One region of the Paenibacillus sp. S25 genome, then DNA from elsewhere that is predicted to be linked to it. Evidence: riboswitches for the same ligand, from Rfam matches in the RefSeq annotation. Region 1 holds a riboswitch; the other holds the start of a gene.

Region 1 (8,130 bases):
GTTTGTCGGCAGCCCCACTCGAACAAGGCTCTTTTATTTTCCTCCAGCCCAAAATCTGATTTGAGAAAGGCATCATACACTTTCTCTCTGCCTTGAATCACTTCAGCGGGTAATTGCTGCACGTTCTCCATCATACTCTTGATATAATCGGAGGAGGCTACCATATCTTCAGGAAGTCTAGAGAGGATGAGTACAAAATGACTGGCTGTTGGCAGTTGTTTTTGGGCCCCCCAAGAGTAAGGCAGCAGCTTCTCACGCATAGCGTTACTCTGAACGACAACAAATTTCCAGGGTTCAAAGCCAAACGAACTCGGGGATAAACGGCCTGTTTCAAGAATAAAGTCGAAGTCAGAATCGCTAATTTTCTTATGGCTATCAAATTCCTTCGTTGCATGTCTGAACTCGTATGCAGATAAGATTTGATCTTTAGTAGTAGTTAAGGTTTCCATCGTTATTCCACTCCTTATGGATGTGATTAAAATTGACGCTTACCAAGTGACATGCTTAATATTAGAATATACATGATCGTTTTTGAAGTACGCACATTAATGTGCTGTAGTATATAAAATGATACCAAGGAGGAGAAAAGCCTATGCGCAATCGGAAAGGCGGCTTTGGGGAATGTACCGCTGGAAATGATCAGGCGTGTCCAGTTGAGTTCACGCTGGACGTGATTGGGGGCAAATGGAAAGGGATTATTTTATATCATCTTATGTATGGGACTAAGCGATTTAGTGATTTTCGGCGGATCTGTCCGGGAATTACTCAACGTATGCTGACACTCCAATTGCGTGAGCTGGAAGAGGACGGAGTCGTTCACCGTGAAGTCTACCAACAGGTTCCTCCTAAGGTCGAATACTCTCTAACTGAATTTGGAAAAACGCTGATCCCGATTATTAACCTGATGAAGGATTGGGGAGAAGAATATAAAACAAAACAGCGACCACCAGAAAGCAGCCTTCAGCAACCTAGCCCCAATGTGTAGGTTTTTGAGACGGCTCCACGAAAAAAGACCTGGCCATCATTTTGGCAGGTCTTTTCATTTTTAAAGTGAAATGATGCAAAGTTCGTTTTTCAGTTGACAGTAAGGACGACGCTTGATATATTTCTTACGATATTGATAATCATTATCATGTGTATCGGGAAGATCATCTTCACAATATATAGGGGGCTAATCAGTTGAAAAGAAAATCGTATTTTATGATGACAGCTATGTTACTTGTATTGTCTGTATTCATCAGCGCTTGCGGCGGAAATAACAATGGAAGTAATCCGGCTTCATCTTCAGGAGATAAGCAAGAGTCGGCTACTACTGGAGAGACTAGAAGCTTTAAAACGGTTAAAGGGGATATTCAAATTCCTGCTAAGCCCCAGCGCATTGTAACGGATTTTTACGGCGGAGAATTGCTGTCCGTGGGTGCTAACGTGGTGGGTGTGGAGCCGACTGCGTTTCAAAATCCTTTTCTGACCGATTTGCTGAAGGAAAAAGGAACCAAAGAGGTGGGTGATCCGACCAATTTGGAAAAGACGCTGGAACTCAAACCCGATCTGATCGTGGTTATGAAGGATACGAATTATGAGGCTCTTTCAAAAATCGCACCTACCCTGTACATTCCGTACGGTACGACGACTAATATCTATGATACGGTCAAGCTGTTCGGCGATATCACCGGGGAAAAGGAGAAGGCTGAGCAATTTATTACTGCATTTGATAAAAAGGCCGCTGAAGGTCGCGCACGTCTTAAAGGTGTGATTGACGAAAAGGCGACTTTCGGTCTGTATGAGCTGACGGACAAAAACGCACTTTGGATCTTTGGCGACAATGCGGGGCGGGGCGGTCAAGCTGTGTACAATGCGCTCAAACTGAACATGCCAAAGAAAACAGCGAACTCCAAGGAACAAACGGTGCAGCTTTCGATGGAGGTATTGCCACAGTATGACGCAGATTATATGTTCCTGACTACGTATGACCCGGAGAAAAAGGGTGACGCGCTCAAGCAACTGAAATCGTCCGCTGTATGGGGGAATCTTCCTGCGGTAAAGAACAATAGAGTGTTCTTTAACGATTTTGATACATATTATCGCTATGATCCAATCGCTATTACCGGGCAAATTGATATGATCGTAGATATGCTGGTCGAAAGAGAAAAAGAGAATAAAGCTAAACAATAGGTGTGAGATTCTGCGTTGTGACGAATTGTCCAAAACAGATAGGAAGTCGTATAATATACGCAGTATATAGCATAAAAAACCAGTCCAACATGAATCATGTTTGGACTGGTTTTTTATTGACTATTTCGTCGTAATTTCAATAGTATCTTCTTTTTGTATCCAATCAGTTATTTTTTGAAGAAATGTTTTGGAACAGGTTAAACACGGTTATGAGCAGACTAATTCGCTATTCGACTGCGCACCATCAACAAGGTTTGGTCTTTGATTTGTCCGATTTCACGGATGAGTGCGGCTGTCTTGGTCTCATAGGAGTATTTGACGTCCAAGTCTTTCAGCGAAGCAAGGTTAATGTCGACGGTAAGCAGGGCAGATTGAGCTGCTGCTTCGAACAGGATCGCGCCGATGCCAAGATCCGAAATCACATTTTTATTGGACATTTCCACAATGTTGTAGGCTTGCGACAATCCGTCCCGGCATACTTCCAGCAGACGCATGGGTACCTCAATGGCAGCGATCACCGCTGTCTGTAAGGAATGGGTACGATAGCGCTTTTCTTCGTCTGTTTCCTTGGGCAAGCGCAGTGCGGTCATGTACTGTTCAAAGGATTGGATGTCTGCGACCATTAGTTCCTCACAATGTGTAGACAATCTTTCCATGCTACTAATGACATCCGTGATTTGTTCATGGATGTGCGCATATTTTTCTCCTTGTGAAAGGTTGGCGGTCATGGAGGTCATAGCCGCGCCTAGTGCCGCAGCCAATGCGGATACACTTCCTCCGCCGGGGGTAGGCGCTGCACTTGCAGCCTCTTGCAGAAAATGTCCGATGGAATTGTTCCACGACAGTTCACTCATGAATAGACCACCTCTCTGGAGTAGTGTTGCAGATGTATCGCTTTGAGCAGATTTTTGTACAAAATCGCAGTCGTTAAGGTGCCAACACCGCCGGGAACCGGAGAAATGGCATGTACCTTTTCACCCACGTTTGAAGCAGCGTCACCCACGATTTTTCCTTCCAGCGTCTCGTTAATTCCTGCATCCACGAGAATCAGACCAGGATGGACCATATCCTGCGTAATCACATCAGGGCATCCGACTGCAACGAAGGCAATGTCTGCATGGCTCAGATGCTCTGCGATATCACGCGTACCTGCATGACAGGCGGTAACGGTGGCATTTTCTCTTTGCAGCATGTGGAAAAGGGGAAGTCCCACTGTCTGCCCGATGCCCACGAGAGTGACATTTTTGCCTGCCAAGGTGTGACCGTAATGCTTGAGCAGCTCGATACAGGCTTGAGGTGTTGCGGGATATAGTCCGGCGTCACCTGTTACGGTAGCCAGCTTGTTATCAGGTGTTATTCCATCAATATCCTTGTAGGGGGCGATGGATTGTTTAATAACGGAGGCAGAAAGATGTTGGGGAAGCGGCAGTTCCAGCATAATGCCATGTACATGGGATGCATCGTTCAGACTGCCGATCAGGTGCAGTAGCTCGGCTTCGCTAACATGACGATCAAAAGTATGGAGATGAAATGAGATGCCCAGCTTCTCCGCTATTTTTTGCTTGGTCCGTGCATAGTATGCAGATGCCGGATCGCCTTCTACCAATAGGGTCGCCAGATGGGGACGGTGTCCTTGCTGCTTCATTTTTTCTACCTGTGAACGGATCGTTGCATATACTTGCTCAGCTGCTTCTTTGGATTTCATGATTATAGCCATCGTCCGAGCCTCCTCTGAATTTATCGCATGATTTATCAACAGGGTGTCATGGTCTTAAAACGAAAAAAAGTATTTGCACAAGGTCGTCAAGACAGACGAATCCTCTGCAAATACTTCTCCCAGGCGAACGGTACGCTTTTTTTGTATGCTCCCTCGTGGTTCATTCCACTGACTTCGCCAGTCACATACAGCGTTATTATACCTTATATTTTAACAAATAATCATCAGAAAAGAAACCCGCGAACATTTGGAAAACGGGTTGTGTTACTTGTCTATATGACAAATGTCATATACCCGAGCTGACGTTTATGACTACAGCGCCTAGAGGCTTTACCTTATACTGAGATTAGATCAACATGTACGCCTAACAGGATCAAGGTATAGGCGTCATTTTAAAGGAGGATCATAATGAGTATGACACAACTCCCATTAGCCCAATTGAAAAAAAATATGGCTCCCTACGAGAAAATAAACACAAAATCCAGCGTTCTGCAACTCATCAATACCTTGGGTCCACTGATCCTATTGTGGTATGCTGCTTATCTTAGTCTGTCGGTTTCGTACTGGCTCACACTTCCAATTGCCATTGTTGCATCGGGGTTTGTGGTACGGACGTTTATTATTTTTCATGATTGTGGTCATCAATCCTTCTTCAAAAGCCGCAAGCTGAACGACATTGTGGGAACGATTACAGGCATTATTACGCTCTGTCCTTATCACCAATGGAAAAATAGTCACGCGATCCACCATGCAACCAGCAGTAATCTGGATAAAAGAGGCACAGGTGACATGTGGGTGCTTACGGTAGAAGAGTACACAGAGGCTTCCACATGGACACGGTTGGCCTATCGCATATATCGAAATCCTTGGGTTATGTTCGGACTAGGTCCGATCTATACTTTTTTGATTTCCTATCGCTTTAATATCAAGACAGCCAAACGCAAGGAAAAAATGAACACCTATGTGACGAATATATCCATCGTTGTATTGTACGCACTGTTGTCATGGGCTATTGGATGGCAGGCTTTCCTTCTGGTACAGGCACCTATCTTTTTTGTATCTGGTATGTTGGGAATCTGGCTGTTCTATGTACAACACCAATTTGAGGATTCGTATTTTGAGCATGATGAAGAGTGGAGTTATATTAATGCAGCCGTAGAAGGCAGTTCTTACTACAAGCTTCCTAAAGTATTGCAATGGATTACGGGCAATATCGGATTTCATCACGTTCATCACTTGAGTCCTAAAGTGCCAAATTATAATTTGGAAAAAGCGCATGAAGCGACACCGTTACTTCAAAAGGCAACCACGATCACAGTGAGTAGCAGTCTGCAATCTTTGAAGTTCCGACTTTGGGATGAAAATACGAAAACCTTTTTGACCTTTAAACAAGTGAAGCCGCTCCTCAGCAAACGTGTTGCAGTTACGAAACCCATCCCTACACCTGTTGTAAGCACAGAAAGAAAATAACTTTGTACAAAACTCTTCTGAAGAGATGTTGAAAAATTGCAGTTTACTTTGAGAAATCTAAAGGGATAACATCCTTTTGGATTTTTTTGTTTATATTGAAAATACAGTACTTTTCATTCTTTTTTTAGCAAGCGCTATTGACAAATCGATCGTCAACCTTTACTTTTTATATATCGAAACGATATATATCGATTATATATAAAAAATTAACTACATATAAACAGAGATAAGTTCCCTTTGATTTCAGAAGGATAATTCACTATGCCAGGAAAGAAGGAATAGTTTTTATGTTGATTTATGTAATACTTGGGTTCCTCTGCGAAAAGGATATGACAGGATATGAAATCAAGCAGAAGATGACGATAAGCACTTCCAACTTTATTGATGCCAGCTTCGGAAGCATATATCCTATGCTGAAAAAAATGGAAAAGGGGGAGCTTATCAACTATGAAGAAGTGGTAGAGGAAGGCAGATTCAAAAAATCATATGGTATTACGGAAAAAGGGAAGGTTGAATTTATAGAATGGTTAAAAACACCATGTACTTTTTCCCCTTTTAATTATGAGTATTTGAGTAAACTTTTCTTCTATAAATATCTTGACGACCTTGAGGTTGTTCGTTTGATTGCCAGCTTTCAAACCACTGTCGCCTGTGAATATAACAAGCTTGCCTTAATAGAAGAGAAGCACGTTCATGAGATGGATGTATATGAGAACGCGACGTTGATGTTTGGCAAAGAATATTTTCAAATGATTATGAATTGGCACGATGAACTCACAAGAAAAATTACAGGAAAGAAGGATAGTGAAGATGAGAATGACAAAGAAATTTAAATTGCAGATTGCAGCTAAAAATGTGGATTTGTACAAATGGGTAACTGAGATGACTCCAGCTGAATATGAATCATTTTCAAAAGCTCACAAGGCAATGGGCAGTTATTTTGAAAATGGTGAATTCTATATGGTTAATGTGGAAAATATGGGGAATGAGATGATTGTTCAGCACTATCAATTAAAAGAGTACACAAAGGATCATTTGCGTTTCTACTCTGACAAGACAGAAGCATATATATGGCGATGGATACCTGCCATCGTTGGAGTTCCATGGGAAATGAAGGTCACGCCTGTTGATAACAACTCTTGCGAATTTAGTTGTACGATTGGAGCGGACTTTCCATCTCGGCTACTGGCTTTTGCAGCATGGATAAATGGTTTTGGTGGATTCTTTATGAGAAAACATTTAGCCGATGAGGGCGGAAAATTTGCTAAAGATATAGAAAAGAAATTTAATAATGTCAGGTATGTATAATTCATGAACGAGCTGATCAGAAATATAGACCAGTCCCATTTCAAAGCACGATCTGGTGCAGTGGGTGGAGTGTACAGCGAATGGCTTAAGCTTGAGATCAGTTCCCGCAAAATGGACGCTTCTAATCAAAGTGTTCATTTGCGGTTCACAGTTATTGATCGGCAGCTATTTCTCGAATGAGGGGCATGGGTGAACTATCATTCATGAGTGCGTAAGCGGCGGGCACCCCCAGGAAAGGCTTCACCTTTGGTGCTTTCGAGCAGACGAGACCAGTGGTATGATAAGATAAAGGATATAAGTCATGTGAAGTAGAAGAGGGTGGCAGGATGCAAAAATGGTATCAGATTTTCCAAAGAAATACAGGGCTTAGTCCTTACGTGTGGGTCGTCTTTTATATCCTGCCCTTTTACTACTTTAGCTCTTCATCTACAAGTCATATTATTCTGGGTACTGCTATTATTTTGGTATTCTTTGCATGTTATGTATTGGCTTTTGTCTCAAAAGGCTGGCTCATATACTTTTGGACCAGTGTACAGATTGCCATATCGATTACCATGACACTGCTGTTTAGCTATATGTATTTTTCCATATTTATCGCCTATTTGATCGGTAATATTAAAAGTAAGGCTGCATTTACGACGCTGTATATAATTTTAATGGTTATTACGATTGGATTGATCAATTACGGTTTTGTATCTCAGAATCCCGTCTTTATTAAACAGATTCCTTTTATCCTGCTCAATCTGATCGGTGTGATTCTCCTTCCGATTACGAATTTTAATCGCAACAAAAGCGATCGGCTCCAGGTCCAATTAGAGGATGCCAATAAGAAAATATCGGAATTGATTAAGCTGGAGGAACGGCAAAGAATTGCGCGTGATCTGCACGATACCTTAGGTCAGAAGCTGTCACTCATCGGGTTGAAGAGCGATTTGGCGGGCAAACTGATGGATCAGTACCCGGAGCGGGCTCATGCTGAAATTAACGATGTTCGTCTCACGGCGAGAAGCGCGTTAAAAGAGGTGCGGGAAATGGTTACTCAAATGCGCGGTATGCGACTAGAGGATGAGCTGTTACGTATTCGGCAGATCTTAAAGGCTGCTCACATTGAATTGACCTTGGAGGGCGACCCGAAGCTGGAGCATACATCATTAATGAATGAAAATGTACTTAGTATGTGTATGAAGGAAGCAGTGACAAATGTGGTTAAGCACAGTGGAGCCACCGCTTGTTCCATCACCATTGAGCCGTCTCGTAAGGAATTAACCCTTCGGATTCAGGATAATGGAGTCGGTGCTACGGGGGAAAATGGGGCCTTTCGGGGAAATGGCCTGCAAGGAATGAAGGAAAGGCTCGAATTCGTGAACGGGTGTATGGAGCTTCGCTCAGATCGGGGAACGACCTTGGTCATTAAAGTGCCCAATATCCCTGAAAAGCCAAATGAGGAGGTGGGGCCATGATTC
Region 2 (8,130 bases), 1.5 Mb from region 1:
AAAATCTGTCTTCGGCTCGCACCGTCGATTTGGGCCGATTCAATAAGGGCATGCGGGACATTATTTAACGAGGATATGTAAATAACCATGAGATAACCTGCATATTGCCACACAAACACTATGACAGTTCCCCAAAAAGCAGTTGGCCCATCACCCAGCCACGGCAGTTTAAAAAAGGAAAGCCCTGTTGCCTCCCCTACTGCAGAAAAGCCCCGTACAAATATAAATTGCCAGATAAAGCCGAGCAGCAAGCCGCCAATCATATTGGGCATAAAAAATACAGTTCGCAGTGCATTACGGGTACGCAACGGTTTGGTAAGTGCATAGGCTAGGAAAAAACCAATCAGGTTCGTCAGAATGACACCACATACGGTAAACCGGACCGTAAACCAGAACGCATTACGGAAATCTGGATCATCCCTAAAAATATGAACGTAATTCCCTAGCCCGAGCCATCGAATATTTTCAGATACTCCATCCCAGTTCGTCATGGAATAATACAACCCCAGCAGGAACGGAATGACCATAATCAAGACGAAAAACAACGCCATCGGTCCTACAAATACGATTTGCTGCAATAATTGCGCGGATTTTCTTTGACTCAATGCAATCACTCCTTTGTCGTAGATCATGAAGGAACGCGCGCCATAAACCCTTACTGTAATCGCTTATTACCCAAAAATGTAAGTTTCGAGTCGTTCGGAAGCAAAAAAAGGCTGTTCTCCTCCGGCTTAAGGAAGGAAAACAGCCTATAACATAAAGATTATGAATGTCGATGAATTAGTATTGAGTTCCTGGATAAATTGGGAACTTATCTGTCAACTCGCCAACCGCTTGGCTTGCTTTGGACAATACAGTATCATCTTTCGGGTTTTTAAGGGTTTCGGCAATGATTTTACCGATTTTGACCATAGCCTCTTCATCCATACCACGAGATGTTGCAGCAGGTGTACCAATACGAATTCCGCTTGTTACGAATGGACTGGTCGGGTCAAAAGGAATCGCGTTTTTATTGACTGTGATGCCCACGGAATCCAATACATGCTCCGCTTCTTTACCTGTGATATTCAAATTGCGCGTATCCAACAGCATCAGATGGTTATCCGTACCACCAGATACAATGTTAATCCCCTCAGCCAGCAGTGTTTCAGCCAGCACCTGTGCGTTGCGAACTACGTTTTGCGCATAGGTTTTGAACGATGGCTGGAGCGCTTCACCCAAAGCAACCGCTTTGGACGCGATCACATGCATCAGTGGCCCCCCTTGAGTACCAGGGAAAATAGCTTTATCAATCGCTTGCGCCCATGCTTTACGAGTCAGAATCAGACCCCCACGCGGACCACGTAGCGTTTTGTGTGTCGTTGTTGTTACAAATTGGGCATGCGGAACTGGACTTGGGTGAATTCCCGCTGCCACAAGACCTGCGATATGTGCCATATCCACCATGAACAAAGCACCTACATCATTGGCAATGGAAGCAAAAGCTTCAAAATCAATAGTACGCGGATATGCACTCGCGCCAGCTACAATTAGACGAGGGCGGTGCTTAAAGGCTGCCTTGCGCACTTCATCGTAGTCGATGCGGAAGTTGTCTTCGCGCACACCATAGGCAGCAAAGTTATACAACAAGCCGGAGGCGTTTACCGGACTTCCGTGTGTTAAATGACCACCATGCGCCAGATTCATACCCAGTACAGTATCTCCAGGTTTGAGAGCTGCCAGATACACCGCCATATTGGCTTGTGCTCCAGAGTGAGGCTGCACGTTAGCATGCTCGGCGCCGAACAGTTCTTTCGCGCGGTCACGTGCGATGTCTTCAACGATATCTACATGCTCACAGCCACCATAGTAGCGCTTGTTCGGATAACCTTCAGCATATTTATTCGTCAGCACGGAGCCCATGGCTTCCATTACTGCTTCACTGACAATGTTCTCGGATGCGATTAGCTCGATATTGTGGCGTTGCCGTTTCAGTTCAAGTCCCATTGCTTCCATCACTGCCGGGTCACTTTTACGCAGGTGTTCCATCATGATTGATTACTCCCTCTCCATAGTCAATTGTTGGGTATACAAGCAAACGCCTGTTCCTCTGTTGGGTACCTCATCATCAATGCAAAAAAGATTAGTACAAACATGCCGCCATGCCAAATGCTAATCGCAGTTTCCGCCGACTTCTTGCTCCAGACTGTACACCGCCCGTTGTCCGCCAATAAGTGGAGGACGGGTGAACGCTGCTGTCACACGTGCTTCGCCAATCCAGCGAAGGCTTGGGCGAAACGGAACGGCAATGGGGCGCAGATGCATGCCAATCAGCGTTTCGCCGATGTCTATCCCGGCATGAGCCTGCACGTTCGCCGCCAAACACGCGTCGATCATAGAACGATAGGCGACGGTAGCCATAGAGCCTCCTGCTGTACGAACAGGAACAGCTGCAACCTCCATCAGTCCCAATCGCTCCAGCACAGCCCGTTCAACGACCAGCGCTCGATTCAAATGCTCACAGCATTGAAACGCCACATCAAAGCCATACTCCCTGCGAACGGACTCTACTCCAGACAACAGTTGCTGAGCCACATCGAGCGCTCCCGCCGTACCAATCCGACTTCCAGCCACTTCACTTGTGCTAACGCCAATAACCAGCAGGCGACCAGCCTTGAGACTGGCTGCTTCTGCGATTTCCCGCACGACAGAAGTGGTCTGTGCTTCCAGCGGAATCTCATGATCTAATTGTTCCACCATTGGAACCTCCTTTGGTTGAACAGCCTCTCAGAGACTAGGCACGGTCTCATGCCCCAAGTTCAACACACTCTCTCCTGATCACAATCTGACTATATTATAGCCGATGTTTCAGATTTCGAGCAGAAAAAATGGAAGAACCTTTAATGGAATCAACTCTCAGCTAAAAATCTGGCATAACTTGTATATGAAAAAAAGAGCAGTCCACACCTATGTGGAATTGCTCTTTTGCCCAGGCGACCGGCCGTATATCCGATGCTCCATCGTGGTTAATCCCACTTTTGTCGCCAGTCACATCGGATTCTCATTTTTCCACCTTATCTTAACGGATTAACCGCCGAAAATCAACAGATTCCGTACAAACAGATGAGTAATACCAATTTTATTCGGAAGAAGCCTTTAGCTTGTCCAGCAGCTTATGCAGCGCCGTACGGATTTCCGCAGCTGTGACATCGTAATCTTCCCGCGAACCGCCAAACGGATCAGAAATATCAAAGCCCGGAATCCGTTGGTGTAATTCAATCATTCGTTCACGCTCCTGCGCCGATAGCTCTTGTCCGAGTGAAGCCATCAACTGCTGTGAAGCATATAAACCATCCAACTCCTGTACATCATTCAACACCGCATCCCGGTTCTCCACATATTCCTTAAGCGTAAATACTTTGCCCGCCGTTTGGGGAAAGCGCTGAATTACGTGCTGTTTATGTCCTTGCGTCAAGGTTAAGATCAGATGCGCCCACCCGGCAAGCTCGTCGCTCAAAGGGGTGGAAGTGATCTGATCGGATATATCATGATCACGTAGAACCGCCTCTGCATGTCGGGATAACGGCGTGCCTTCCATCGCGGCTACTCCCGCAGAACGCACTTCCAGTTCTAGCCCATGCTCAGCAGCCAACTTACGCAGCATCCCTTCAGCCATTGGACTGCGACAGGTATTCCCTGTGCATACGAATAAGATATTCTTCAACGTTTTCACCCCCCGTATGTTAAAAAAATATATAAACAGAGGATTACTATAATTCTAATCCCTTACTATAATCCTGCATTTATTTTACACTGTCTACGCTAAAATCAAAACATAAACATAAAGCCGAATGCCAGCAAAATGGCACCGCCCACTGCTTCTCCATAATCTCCTAGATTGCGGCTGACCTTGCGACCCAGCAACAAGCCCAACATTGCCATTGCTCCCCCGCAAAAACCAAACGCCAGAACGGACAGCACCAGATCACTCTGGAACATACCCAGTGACACTCCTACAGAAAATGAGTCAACGCTCACCCCAAGTGCAAACAGCAAAAGGCCTAAAGGCGAACGATGATCCAACACCTGTACGCCGTCCCCTTTAAAGGAATTATACACCATATGCCCGCCCAAAAGGATGAGTAGACCCCCTGCGAAGTAGGCCGTCACATGACCTAATAAAGAACTCATATAATGGCCTGTGAACATTCCCAGCAATGGCATCAGAATGTGAAAAAAGCCAATAACAGTACTGATGCGCAGCACGTCTCGCAGGCGTATCCCCTTCATGCCGATCCCTACGCCCAGCGATAACGCATCCATTCCTAGCGCTACCGCCATGATCAGAATCGTTACAACCTGCCCGGCATGGGCAGAGGCTGCCAGCATACTCCATCCCTCCATTATCCGTCTGTTCTTGTACACGTTATGCGGACAAGGGGGAAATCAGTACAAGCATACACTGAAAGTACCCCATACCGAGACGAGGAAGGAGGAAAATTTAATATAAGAGGCTCTGATTCGACAGAAGCTACAAGCGGACGATTCGGTGACCTGCCGCTTTAAGCAGGCGGTTCATGACGGCGTCTCCCAATCCTTTCGGCGGACAGGATTCCGACAAAATGTAGGTGACGCCGTCCTCGTCGCAACAGCGCAGCACGCCATACAGGCGCTGCGCTGCCTCATGGAGCGCGTCCAGCTTGCCTAGCGTGTAGACGCGCTCTCCGGCGTAGCCGGCGGCATGCTCGTCGAACGCGAGCACTGCCGTGCGCTCCCCGCGCGCGGAAGCCTCCACCAGCGCGGCGCGAATCCAGCCCGTCACCTCAACGGACGACGGGCCTTGTACCACGCTCAAGCGGCCTCGCGGCGCGTAGTGCGTGTACTTCATGCCCGGTGAGCGCGGCGCCGGGCTGTCCGCGTCTTCCCCAGGCGTAGCGGCCAACGCCGGGTCCAGCACGACAGCGCGAGCAACCGCAGCGAGCTGCTCGGCCGTCACGCCGCCGGGACGCAGAATGGTGACGGTTCCGTCGTCACCCGCCTGCACCACCGTGGACTCCAGCCCCACCCCCGTGGGACCTCCGTCTAAAATGCCGCCGATGCGGCCCTCCAGATCCTCCCGCACATGCTGTGCAAGGGTGGGGCTGGGCCTTCCCGACCGGTTGGCGCTTGGCGCAGCCAGCGGACAACCCGCTTCAGCGATCAAACGAAGCGCTATCGGATGATCCGGCATGCGTACACCAACCGTGTCCAGTCCGGCTGTCACACGCGATGACAGTGCCTGCGGCACCACTGGCAATACGAGAGTCAACGGTCCCGGCCAGAACATATTCATCAGCGCTCGGGCTGTATCATTTATTTCTGCTACCATACCCTCTAATTGATCAGCATCAGAAATATGTACAATGAGCGGGTTATCGGAGGGGCGCCCTTTGGCAGTGAATACCGCCTCCACCGCTTTTGTACTACGAGCATCGGCCCCCAGGCCGTACACGGTCTCCGTAGGAAAGGCTACCGTCTCTCCAGCTTGGAGGAGTAAGGCGGCCTCGCGTATGCCCTTTTCCGCCGCGATCCGAGTCTGTTCATCCCAAATTTCATCAGAAACATCCCCGTCAGTGTTGCTCACAGGAACCAAACATCTTACATCCCACCATTGTGTATGGGAAGACTTCAATGCCTGCTTCAGCTCGCGAATTCCCTGTTCACCTAGCTTTTGCTCAGGTTTTTCCTTTTGCACAAATTCTCCACGCAAGTCTTGCATTTGATTCGATTTATCGCTCATTCAGATCATCCCATATCTTATTGTCATACAAGCCAGTTATTTCGTTTGATCCCCATAAAGCTACTTTGAAAGATCAGTTCATTTGGCTCTGCCATGTGTATATCTATCGTAAGTTCCATTATAGCATATGGGGAAACTTACACTCCTCAACGTTTAGGCAAACAAACCACTCACCCAGTTACACAGTCCCGCAAGTGCATCCCACAGAAAAAAACGTACTTCCGGCTCCTTGTCAGTAGCATTCGTCCGACTATCTCCGTGATTCGTTTTTGCTGATACAGTTTGTGCCGTTGCTTCCCCACTGCCTGCATCAATAAAACATAGCGGAGGAAACAGCACGCACCACCAATTTTGACCTTTTCCTTGCCCCAGCGTAACCCGAAGTGCTTCATAATTCCCTGCCGGGTAGACAAGACCACCGTACATTTTCGTTGGGAAAGGTACGCTCGCCAGTTCCACCTGATGATCATACGCAATGCCGCGACGAGCCAGTTCCGTACCTACCAAACGGTCAATTTCAGGTAAATGAGTACCAATCAATGATCTCGCTTGGTCTAAGCTTTGCGGGTTTTCCAGCTCACCCACCCAGGCATTCATCTGCTGCACAATAGCGTCCCGTATTTCGCGTTTAACCAACTGATCCTCCGGGCGATCCGAATTGGCCAAAATACGCAGTCGAATGGAGTCATGTGGAATCACTTCCAGCCCTGCTGTTGCCACTCCTGATGCTAAGGTTCCTCTTGTTCCAGTGGTCATAGCAGCATCCGTCTTTTGACCTTCCCAAGACATCATTAATAACGAAATACAAAATAGTATCATTGCGGCTTGCTTTACCCAACTTCTCATTTTCGTCCCCCCAAACCCAAACTCTATCATGTCTATCAGTCTGTCCGGTTTGGGAGAGTCTAAACCTATAATTCTTGTAAAAGATTCAGGACCACTTTACAGATTTTCTTCAATATACCCTTAAACCATGCTACACCAAGCTTCTGACCCTCACCGAGGAATATGAAAAAGCCCAGATTTCACAATCTGGACTCTCTCGTTGCACCGTTTCAACTCACACAAATACCAATCATTATCTAGCCACATTCCACCTATACTAGGCTTTTTTTGCCTTCGTCAAGCTTAGTCTGGAAGGCTGTGGCAGATCATCCTCCAGCTCTTGACCGTGCACCTTAATACTCATAACCAAGCCGATACTAGCCATGTTAATAAGCAACGAGGTACCACCATAACTTATGAACGGGAGCGTAATCCCCGTAAGCGGCATAATGCCCAGAAACGCACCAATATTCTCAAAAATCTGATACAGCAACATAGACACAATCCCGACAATAATATACGGTCCGGCGCGATCCCGGCATTCCAGCGAAATCAAGATCATTCGGTGAATCAAGATAAAATATAGCAATAGCAGCACTGAAGAGCCTACAAACCCAAATTCCTCCGCTACGACCACAAAAATAGAATCCGCGTACGTATAAGGAACACGCCCGGACTGTACCGAGGTTCCTTGCAAAAAGCCCTTGCCCATCATCCCGCCAGAGGCTATCGCCAGCTTGGCATTTTTGGTATGATAAGACGCCTTCGCGGTTGCCTCTTCCGGTACCAACCAAGGGTCCAAACGCTCAACCCAGTGACTACGGCCAATCCCCTTCATAAAGGAGTCAATCTCATCGTGAAACGAAATATAAGCTTTAATCCCGCCGCCAACAGCGACTGCAAATACTATAAATCCGATCAACGCATGGGATGCCTTCACATTACCAATCCATAGCATACCGATGACGATGACAATGTAACCGAGCGCATTACCCAAGTCATTTTGTGCCATAACCATGGCAAACGGGACAAAGCTCACCAGAGCGACTGGAAGAACATCCTGAATAAAATACAGCTTGCTCTTGCGCTTTTTGATCAGCATATAGGTTAGAAAAATGATAAGGACCAGCTTGAATACCTCAGCAGGCTGAAGATTCAAGCCCCCAATTTTCAAAAAGCCCTGAGAGTTGTTAACCGTCCCGCCAAAAAATCCGAGACCCAACAAGAATATTCCGCCTCCATATACGTACAAGGCTTTTTTAATGAATATCCGAAAATCGACCATCGCTAAACCCAAGATCGCCACAAAACCCAATATATAATACCCGATCATCTTCTGGTAGTCATTGCCGTGCTCTGCCAAGTTCGTAGGGCCCCTACCTGCGCTGTATACCGTTATGATACTAATCGCCATGAGCAAAACCAGAATAAAGATAACCGGACCGTCAATTTTTTTCAATTTCTGAAGCATGATTTCCCCCTGAGCCGTTTCTCGGTCATACTCCTCTTATTCTAAAGGAAAGACTCGCAAAAAGAAAATGCAGCAC

The links. Region 1 has a riboswitch for ZMP and ZTP ahead of KAI37_RS04320 (bifunctional 5,10-methylenetetrahydrofolate dehydrogenase/5,10-methenyltetrahydrofolate cyclohydrolase). Riboswitches for the same ligand answer to the same signal wherever they lie in the genome.
Region 2: linked by a shared signal. The riboswitch ahead of KAI37_RS23805 (TIGR01440 family protein) and the one ahead of KAI37_RS04320 (bifunctional 5,10-methylenetetrahydrofolate dehydrogenase/5,10-methenyltetrahydrofolate cyclohydrolase) in region 1 are both predicted to bind ZMP and ZTP.

What each region holds. Positions count from the first base shown of each region.
Region 1 covers NZ_CP073683.1:954,023-962,152, forward strand. The annotation lists gene KAI37_RS04300 (NAD(P)H-dependent oxidoreductase) at 1-449, opposite strand, end outside; gene KAI37_RS04305 (winged helix-turn-helix transcriptional regulator) at 593-985, shown strand; gene KAI37_RS04310 (ABC transporter substrate-binding protein) at 1,180-2,172, shown strand; gene KAI37_RS04315 (cyclodeaminase/cyclohydrolase family protein) at 2,391-3,026, opposite strand; gene KAI37_RS04320 (bifunctional 5,10-methylenetetrahydrofolate dehydrogenase/5,10-methenyltetrahydrofolate cyclohydrolase) at 3,023-3,889, opposite strand; ZMP/ZTP riboswitch at 4,000-4,084, opposite strand; gene desA (Delta(5) desaturase DesA) at 4,298-5,359, shown strand; gene KAI37_RS04330 (PadR family transcriptional regulator) at 5,647-6,192, shown strand; gene KAI37_RS04335 (hypothetical protein) at 6,170-6,667, shown strand; gene KAI37_RS04340 (hypothetical protein) at 6,671-6,847, shown strand; gene KAI37_RS04345 (sensor histidine kinase) at 6,994-8,127, shown strand; gene KAI37_RS04350 (response regulator transcription factor) at 8,124-8,130, shown strand, end outside.
Region 2 covers NZ_CP073683.1:5,436,187-5,444,316, forward strand. The annotation lists gene KAI37_RS23795 (carbohydrate ABC transporter permease) at 1-605, opposite strand, end outside; gene KAI37_RS23800 (serine hydroxymethyltransferase) at 781-2,031, opposite strand; gene KAI37_RS23805 (TIGR01440 family protein) at 2,152-2,739, opposite strand; ZMP/ZTP riboswitch at 2,960-3,041, opposite strand; gene KAI37_RS23810 (low molecular weight protein arginine phosphatase) at 3,119-3,703, opposite strand; gene KAI37_RS23815 (manganese efflux pump MntP) at 3,808-4,368, opposite strand; gene KAI37_RS23820 (L-threonylcarbamoyladenylate synthase) at 4,511-5,758, opposite strand; gene spoIIR (stage II sporulation protein R) at 5,912-6,604, opposite strand; gene KAI37_RS23830 (FtsW/RodA/SpoVE family cell cycle protein) at 6,861-8,054, opposite strand; gene prmC (peptide chain release factor N(5)-glutamine methyltransferase) at 8,130-8,130, opposite strand, start outside.